DNA from 2 places in the Paenibacillus ihbetae genome. Region 2 is predicted to be linked to the other one. Evidence: predicted binding sites of a transcription regulator. Region 2 holds the regulator's gene; the other holds the start of a gene.
The links. The regulator Rex, encoded in region 2, represses fermentation and respiration genes when NADH is low (regulators of the CRP and FNR family bind a similar motif). The targets are predictions, from matches to a motif close to TTGTGAAATATTTCACAA.
Positions count from the first base shown of each region.

Region 1: pflB (formate C-acetyltransferase) is a predicted target of Rex. The motif match lies at 2,255-2,272, and genes of this name have one in related genera.

Region 1 is NZ_CP016809.1:1,028,117-1,032,551, reverse strand. It holds gene adhE (bifunctional acetaldehyde-CoA/alcohol dehydrogenase) at 1-1,678, shown strand, start outside; gene pflB (formate C-acetyltransferase) at 2,367-4,435, shown strand, end outside.
Region 2 is NZ_CP016809.1:862,399-866,833, forward strand. It holds gene BBD41_RS03925 (cell wall elongation regulator TseB-like domain-containing protein) at 1-398, opposite strand, end outside; gene BBD41_RS03930 (amidohydrolase) at 426-1,724, opposite strand; gene BBD41_RS03935 (redox-sensing transcriptional repressor Rex) at 1,702-2,364, opposite strand; gene dinG (ATP-dependent DNA helicase DinG) at 2,434-4,435, opposite strand, start outside.

The DNA.
Region 1 (4,435 bases), 170 kb from region 2:
GCCGGCGGTTAAGATTGCCGAGCAATGCGGCCTGGATGTCCCGGCAGGCACCAAGATTCTGGTAGCCGAGCTGGACGGCGTCGGGCCGGGCTACCCGCTGTCCGCGGAGAAGCTGAGCCCTGTGCTGGCGTGCTACCGTGTCAAAAACGCGCAGGAAGGCATCAAACGTTCGGAGGAAATGGTCGCCTTCGGGGGGATGGGACACACGTCCGTCATTCATTCGCATAATGAGGACGTGATCCGGGCGTTCTCGAGCCGCATGAAAACCTGCCGCATTCTGGTGAACCAGCCGTCCTCTCAGGGCGGAATCGGGGATATCTACAATACGAATCTTCCATCCCTGACGCTGGGGTGCGGTTCGTATGGCCGCAACGCAACCTCTTCCAACGTAACGGCCGTTAATCTGATCAACGTGAAAAGGGTGAACCGCAGAACCGTGAATATGCAGTGGTTTAAAGTTCCGGATAAAATATACTTCGAAAAAGGCTCCACCCAATATCTTGCCAAAATGCCGGGCATATCGCGCATTGCCATTATCACCGACCCGATAATGGTGAAGCTCGGATACGTGGAGCGGGTTGAGCATTACTTGCGGCAGCGAAGAGCACCCGTAGCGATTGAGGTGTTCTCGGAAGTGGAACCGGATCCTTCAACGACTACGGTTGAACGGGGAACCGAAATGCTGACCAGGTTCCAGCCGGACTGCATCATTGCTCTCGGCGGCGGTTCGCCGATGGATGCGGCAAAAGCGATGTGGCTGTTCTATGAGCACCCGGATGCCGATTTCAAAGATCTGAAGCAGAAGTTTATGGATATCCGCAAACGGGTGTATAAGTATCCGAAGCTTGGCCAGAAAGCGAAGTTCGTTGCCATTCCCACCACGTCGGGCACGGGCTCGGAGGTCACGAGCTTTGCCGTTATCACGGATAAAGTCTCCGGTCACACCAAATACCCGCTGGCCGATTACGAGCTGACGCCGGATGTGGCGATCATTGATCCGGAATTTGTCTATACGCTGCCGAAGACCGCCGTCGCCGACACCGGCATGGACGTGCTGACACATGCCATCGAGGCCTACGTGTCGATCATGGCGAACGATTATACGGATGGGCTTGCCATCAAGGCCATTCAGCTCGTATTCCAGTATCTGGAGCAATCGGCGCTTACCGGCGACAAGCTGGCCCGGGAAAAAATGCATAATGCCTCGACGCTGGCCGGCATGGCCTTTGCCAATGCGTTCCTGGGCATCAACCACAGCCTTGCGCATAAATGGGGCGGTCAGTACCATACCGCGCATGGTAGGACGAATGCGATCCTTATGCCGCACGTCATTCGCTACAATGCGAAGAAGCCGACGAAATTCGCCGCTTGGCCGAAATATACGCATTTTGTGGCCGATCAGCGGTATGCCGAGATCGCCCGAATCCTCGGACTGCCGGCTCGGACGACGGAAGAGGGCGTCGATAGCCTGATCCTTGCAATCCGGGAATTGAACGCCAAGCTCGGCATCGAAGAGTCGTTCCAGCAGCTTGGCATAGATCCGCAGGATTTCGAGAATCGCGTCGACGAGTTAGCCGACCGGGCGTTTGAGGACCAGTGTACGACGAGCAATCCGAAGCTGCCGCTCGTATCGGAGCTTGCGGATGTATACCGCAACGCGTTTTATGGACGGTTTTAATCACGATAAGCGAATGGGGTAAACCCTAGGGATGGATGCAGCCTTCTGCCGGCCGTGCTTGCCGATAGCAGAAGGCTGCCTATTTGTCTTTAATCAGCCAGAGGGTTCAAATTTGATCAGTCATAGGGCTGCATATTTGTCCCTAGCCGGCCCGGATTTGTATCTATCCAGCGATAAGGGGAGATAAGAGAGGAGATAAGGAGGGGGGAGGTAAGGGGGCCATAAGGGGGCTTATACTCAGCGGCAATCGCTTCTCGCGCACACGGTCCCTGAACCCGGAGCATGCTTCGTTGGGTCTCGACACATCCAGCAGCTAAGGGTTAAGGAAAGCGGGATGGAACGCCATGGGAAAGACGCGGTCCAGCCCCAACACGTGATATAAATCACGAAAAGCAGCATCTTTGTGATTATTATCACAGATGTAAGAATCCACGAAGGTTACAATAAAGGTGTACCAAATAAGCGAGATGAATCTCGGATCTTTACAAAAGCAGCTTGCAGGCATATGGAGCAACTAACGCGCTTTAAACCGCATTAATTCACTTTCACTTTAAATTAATCTTAATCCGCCTCAATTAGTGAAATAAATCACATTAAAGTGATTGGATCGGAAAGTCGGGAAGTACCCGTAGCGCGGAGGGTTACGCCGAATGTGCAGGCTGCAGCTTAAAACTAGGAGGGATTCGAAATGTCGGTGATGGAGCAGTACGCAGGCTGGAGAGCATTCAAGCCGGGGAAATGGAATAGGAGAGTCGACGTCAACGATTTTATTGCCAGAAACATAACGCCATATGAGGGGAACGAGGAGTTTCTTGCCGGACCGACGGATCATACGAAGGCTCTTTGGGACATCGTATCCGATCTGACCCGCAGGGAACGGGAGGCCGGAGGGGTGCTGTACGTTGATGTGAATACGCCGTCGACGATCACTTCCCATCAGCCGGGGTATTTGGACAAGGAGAAGGAGCAGATTGTCGGGCTTCAGACCGACGAGCCGTTCAAGCGCTCGATTCAGCCGTTTGGCGGCATCAGGATGATGATTGACGCATGCAATGCATACGGTTTTGAAATGCCGCAGAGCATCATCGATATGTTCACCCATATCCGCAAAACCCATAACCAGGGGGTGTTCGACGCATACACTTCCGAGATGAGGGCCGCGCGCAAAGCCGGAATCATTACCGGCCTTCCGGACGCTTACGGACGCGGGCGCATTATCGGGGACTATCGCCGGGTGGCCCTGTACGGCGTGGATACGCTCGTGCAGGATAAACTCAGAGAGCTGGCCGAGCTTGAAGTGGACGCGATGGATGAACCGGTGATCCGTCTGCGCGAAGAGCTGTCGGAGCAGATCCGGGCGCTGAAAGAGCTGAAGGAAATGGCCGCCATGCACGGCTGCGACATCTCCAAGCCGGCCAATACGGCCAAAGAAGCGTTCCAGTGGCTGTATTTTGGCTATCTGGCCGCAATCAAGGAGCAGAATGGGGCCGCGATGTCGCTGGGGCGGGTCTCTTCCTTCCTTGATATTTACATCGAGCGCGATCTCGCCGAAGGCAAGCTGACGGAAGAAGCGGCTCAGGAGCTGGTGGATCACTTTGTCATGAAGCTGCGTATCGTTAAATTCCTGCGTACGCCGGATTACAATGAATTGTTCAGCGGAGATCCGACTTGGGTGACGGAATCGATCGGCGGCATGTCCTTAAACGGCGTTACCCGCGTGACGAAGAACAGCTTCCGCTTCCTGCACACCCTGTATAATCTGGGACCTGCTCCGGAACCGAACCTGACCGTCCTATGGTCCGAGAAGCTGCCGGAAGCCTTCAAGAAATATTGCGCCAAGGTTTCGATCGAAACGAGCTCGATCCAGTACGAGAACGATGATCTGATGCGTCCGATTTACGGCGATGACTACGGCATTGCCTGCTGCGTATCGGCGATGCGAATCGGCAAGCAAATGCAATTCTTCGGCGCAAGAGCAAACCTGGCCAAAGCGCTGCTCTATGCTATTAACGGCGGCAGGGACGAAAAGAGCGGTGCTCAGGTCGGTCCGGAATATCCGGCGATCACGGCCGAGGTTCTCAGCTACGAAGAGGTGATGAAACGGTTCAAGCCGATGATGGAATGGCTGGCGAAGCTCTACATGAATACGCTGAACGTCATCCACTACATGCATGACAAATACAGCTATGAACGGATCGAGATGGCGCTCCATGACCGGGATATATTACGGACGATGGCATGCGGGATCGCGGGCTTGTCCGTAGCGGCGGATTCGCTGAGCGCAATCAAGCACGCGAGGGTTAAGCCGGTTCGCAATGAGCAGGGACTTGCCGTGGATTTTGAAATCGAAGGGGACTTCCCTTGCTACGGCAACAACGATGACCGGGTGGACAGCATTGCGGTGGAGCTGGTGGAGACGTTTATGAGCATGATTCGCAAGCACAAGGCGTACCGGGATGCCATGCCGACGCAGTCGGTGCTGACCATTACGTCGAACGTCGTGTACGGGAAGAAGACGGGAACGACCCCTGACGGTCGCAAAGCAGGCGAACCGTTCGCGCCTGGAGCGAACCCGATGCACGGCCGCGACAAGAAGGGCGCGCTGGCCTCGCTGACGTCGGTTGCAAAGCTCCCTTACGAGGACAGCCTTGACGGTATCTCGAACACGTTCTCGATCGTGCCGAAGGCGCTGGGCAAGGACGCCGATACCCGCATTCGCAATCTCGTTGCGATGCTGGACGGATACTTCGGCGATGA
Region 2 (4,435 bases):
ATTACAGGGAGCAGTCGCTTGACCACAGCACCCGGCATCTCCTTCCGAATCTGCTCGCGCATCTGCTCTTCGGACAATCCGTTGCCGAGCAGCTCGGCCTGAACCGCGTCCTTGCCCTCTACAGGCATGTTGTCATCCGTAAACTTCACCCAAACCATGATCTCCTGCTGGTTCTGATTCGTGCCGGTGATGACCCAATAATTGTTGTTCTCGCCCCAAACCGATTTGTAGGTTTTATCTTTCGTCACCAGGCCGCCATGCTGACGAGCGGCTTGCACCGCCAAGCTTTCCTCATTCCACGTGTCCTTCATGACATAGGAATAGTACAGCTGCACGCACAGCAGCGCCAGCAGCAGCCCGGATATACTAAGCAGTATCCACTTTGTTCTCTTTTTCAAACCGTCTGATCCTCCCCTTAATCTGCCCTAAAGGGTCGAAAGACGCTCGAATGAACGCTGGGCTTCACGGCGGATCCGTTCCTCATCCAGCGTGAGGCAGGAGCCGTGCTTAACAACCTGCTTGCCGTCAACCCATACATGCTCCACATCCTTGGCGGATGCCGAGTAAATCGAATGCGAAATGTAATCCGTGCGCGGCAGGAAATGCGCTTGATCGGTATTCAGCGCGATCATGTCGGCCTTCATCCCGACGGCCAGTCTGCCTACGTTATCAAGAAATGCCGATTTCGCTCCATACTCGGTTCCCATTCGAAGCGCTTCGGCTGCCGGAACGGCTGTCGGATCGCCGCTGACGCCCTTGTGGATAAGAGCGGCCAGACGCATCTCTTCGAACATGTCCAGGTTGTTATTGCTCGCTGGTCCATCGGTTCCCAGGGACACCGTCACGCCTGCTTTCAACAGCTCGGGCACGCGCGCAACCCCGCTGGCGAGCTTCAGGTTGCTGCCCGGGTTATGGGATACCGCCACCTGATGCTTAGCCAAGATCTCAATCTCTTCATCCGTCAAATGCACCGCATGCGCAACGAGCGCCGGACGCGAGAACACGCCAAGCTTCTCCAGATGGGCCACCGGGCGCAGTCCATAGTCATTCACATTCTGCTGCACTTCGGCTGCCGTTTCGGACATGTGGGTATGGATCGGCAGATTCAAATCATGCGCCGCTTGAACGAATTTCTCGATAAAGTCCGGCGGGCATGTGTAAGGCGCATGCGGCGAAATCATCGTCGTGATCCGCCCCTCCGCCTGACCGTGCCAGTCTTTCGCAAAAGCAACCGCTTCATCCAGCTTCTGCTTCTGCACTTCTGGCGGGCATAAGCCGATGACGCCTCTCGTCAGAACTCCCCGCATGCCGGAGTCTTGGACAACCTTCGCTACCTGATCCATATGGTCATACATGTCAACGAAGGTTGTCGTACCGCCCTTCAGCATCTCCAGCACCGAGAGCGAAGTGCCCCAATAGACATCGTCTGCCGTAAACTTCGCTTCCATCGGCCACATCTTCTCCTGCAGCCAAACTTGCAGCGCCAGATCGTCGCCAAAGCCGCGGAGCAGCGACATGGCTGCATGCCCATGCGTGTTGACGAGCCCCGGAAGGAATAACAGATGCGTCCCGTCCATCACCCGGGTTTCGGCATCGACCTGAGGCTCTTCTTCCCCCAGATACGTGATGCGGTCGTCCTCCACAACCATATACCCGCGGATAACCGGTTGTCCTTCCTGAAGCACGGCAAATGTTCCGTTCTTAACCATCCACTTCGTTGTCATGCTGTGCATCCTCCTTCCCATTGTCCAAATAGTAAGCCAGGCTTTGCAGATCCGTCGTAAAATCCGCGGTATGAATGCGGATGTGGGACGGTGCCTTCAAAATCGTCGGGGCAAAATTCAAAATCGCCTCGATTCCGGCATTGATCAGCTGATTGGCTACGTTCTGCGCTTCAAAGTCCGGAACCGTAATAATCCCGATTCGAATGCCGTATTCCTGGACCGTCTGGTCCAGCTCTTCCATCGGCTGCACCGTCAAATTATTGATCTTAAGCCCGATCTTCGGAGGATACGAGTCGAAAATCGCCACAATCTTCATATTATCCTTCAGAAATGCGTTGTAGTTGGATAGCGCATGTCCGAGATTGCCCGCACCGACCAGCGCAACGTTGATCTTCTGGTCCAGCTTCAGGATTTGGCGGATTTTCTCAATGAGATAGGAGACATCATAACCGATGCCCTTCCGGCCGAAATCACCGAAATAGGCCAAATCCTTACGGATTTGGGCCGGATTCAGGTCGAGCTTCTGCCCAAGCTCCTGTGAGGAGACGGTGGACACCTCCCGCTTATGAAGCTCATTCAAATAGCGCAAATAGACTGGCAATCTGCGGACGACGGCCTCTGAAATTTTATCCGATTTCATGCATGCTCCCCCTATTAATAGGATGATAGTTCATCGCTTCCAATGTAATAACCCTGCTCCCCTCGAGGTTCACTCTTTTTCATTTTCCCTTTCCTGGAGCCACTGCGCAATACGAGGGACGATCCCCTCGGTCGGCATATGCTCCATCTTCGGTCCGGGCAGGGAATACAAGAAGTATTTTCCATAATATGATTCGATCACCCGCGTATCGTAGACAATCACGATCCCCTTATCGTGGGCAGTCCGAACAAGCCGCCCGAAGCCCTGCTTGAAGCGGATGACCGCTTGCGGCACCGAAAGCTTCATGAACGGATTCTTCTTCTGCTGCTGCAGCAGCTCGCTCTTCGCCTCGACCAGCGGATGGTTGGGCGGCTGGAACGGCAGCCGGACAATCGCCAGGCAGGTCAGCGCTTCTCCGGGAATGTCAACGCCCTCCCAGAAGGAGCTGGTCCCCAGCAGAACTGAGGCGCTGCTATCCTGGAACCGGCGAATCAGCTTCGTACGGCTCGTTCCATCCATTCCCTGGCCAAGCACCGTAATATCGCTGGCAGCCAGCGCTTCCTTAAGCGGCTCATGCACCTGGCGGAGCATCCGATAGGACGTAAACAGGACGAGCATACGACCATGGGTCGCTATTGCCGCTTCGGAGAGCGACTTCACGAGCGTGTTTACAAATACCGCATCCCCCACAGACCCCTTCACGCTAGGAAAATCCCGCGGAATGACAAGCAGCGCCTGCTCCCTGTAATTGAACGGGGAGGGCAGCTGAACCGTGTTCAGATTTCCTGCGTCCGCCGCTTCCTGGAGCCCTAAATTGTCGATCATGAATTGAAACGATTTATCGACCGACAGCGTCGCCGATGTGAGAATCACGCTCCGCTTCTTGTCAAAAAACAATTCCTTCAAATGCTTGCTGACATCAACGGGCACGGCGTAGAGCTGCAGCGACTTGCTGCGGAAATTGCCGTTGGCCTCCATCCAGTACACGGTGCCTTCGTCGTTCAAAGCCATGAAGGACCGCAAATCCTCGCGGTGCGCAGCCAGATCCTTAAACAAGCCCGACAGGTCCGTCAGCAGGCTGTCCGCACTGTAATCGTCCAGCTCTTCCTTTATTTCGGCGACGAGCTTGTCTCCCTTGCGCACGACATCTCCCAGCGTAACGTGAATCTGCTGTTCCAGCTCGGCGAGCGTTCCCCAATCCTTCGGCTTCTTCGCAGGCGAGAGCCGCAGCGAATACTGCCCGGCATCTCCCGGCGAAGCGTCGCCGCGTTCCGGGAGCAGGCCGAACAGCTGGTCGCTGAGGCGGTCCCAAGTTTCTTTCACCGTGATCAGATCAGGATAGATCCGGTCGATGACCGCCGACCATTCCCCGGATTTCTCATGCGGAGAAGCCTGCAGCAGCTGCCGCAGCGCAGGGAGCTGCCCGCTTCGGCTGTCCTTGTACAGACGGGTCAATGTATGAACCACCGTAAAATATTTCATCTGCAGCCCGAGATGCTTGCCTGCCACATCCTCCAAGTGATGGGCTTCGTCGATGACGAGCCGTTCATAGCTCGGAAGCAGCTGGTGGTTCGCTTTTACGTCGGTAAACAGCTTGGAGTGATTCGTGATCACGACATCCGCAATGCCGGCCTCATGCTTCGCCCGATGGTAGTAGCACTTGCGGAACCAGGGGCAGCTGCGTCCAAGGCATGAATCGGAATCGCTGGCGATCGTTTCCCAGAAATCGCCCCCGCGGCCGCCGAGATTCAGCTCCTCGTCGTCGCCGCTTTCGGTTTGCGTGAGCCACACCAGCATCTGGGCCGCCGTGATGACGTCCTCCTTCGGCGAATGAAAATCTCTCCTATTTATTTTATGTTCAAATTTTCTCAAACACAAATAATGACCTCTTCCCTTAAAAATGGCTGCTTTAAAAGGGAATGGCACTACCTGGGTAAGCAGAGGTATGTCCCGGTCTCGAAGCTGCTCCTGCAGGTTGATCGTATGCGTGCTGACCATCACCTTCTGCTCCTGCTTGACGCTTTGGTAAATGGACGGAAGCAGGTATCCAAGCGATTTGCCCGTTCCGGTG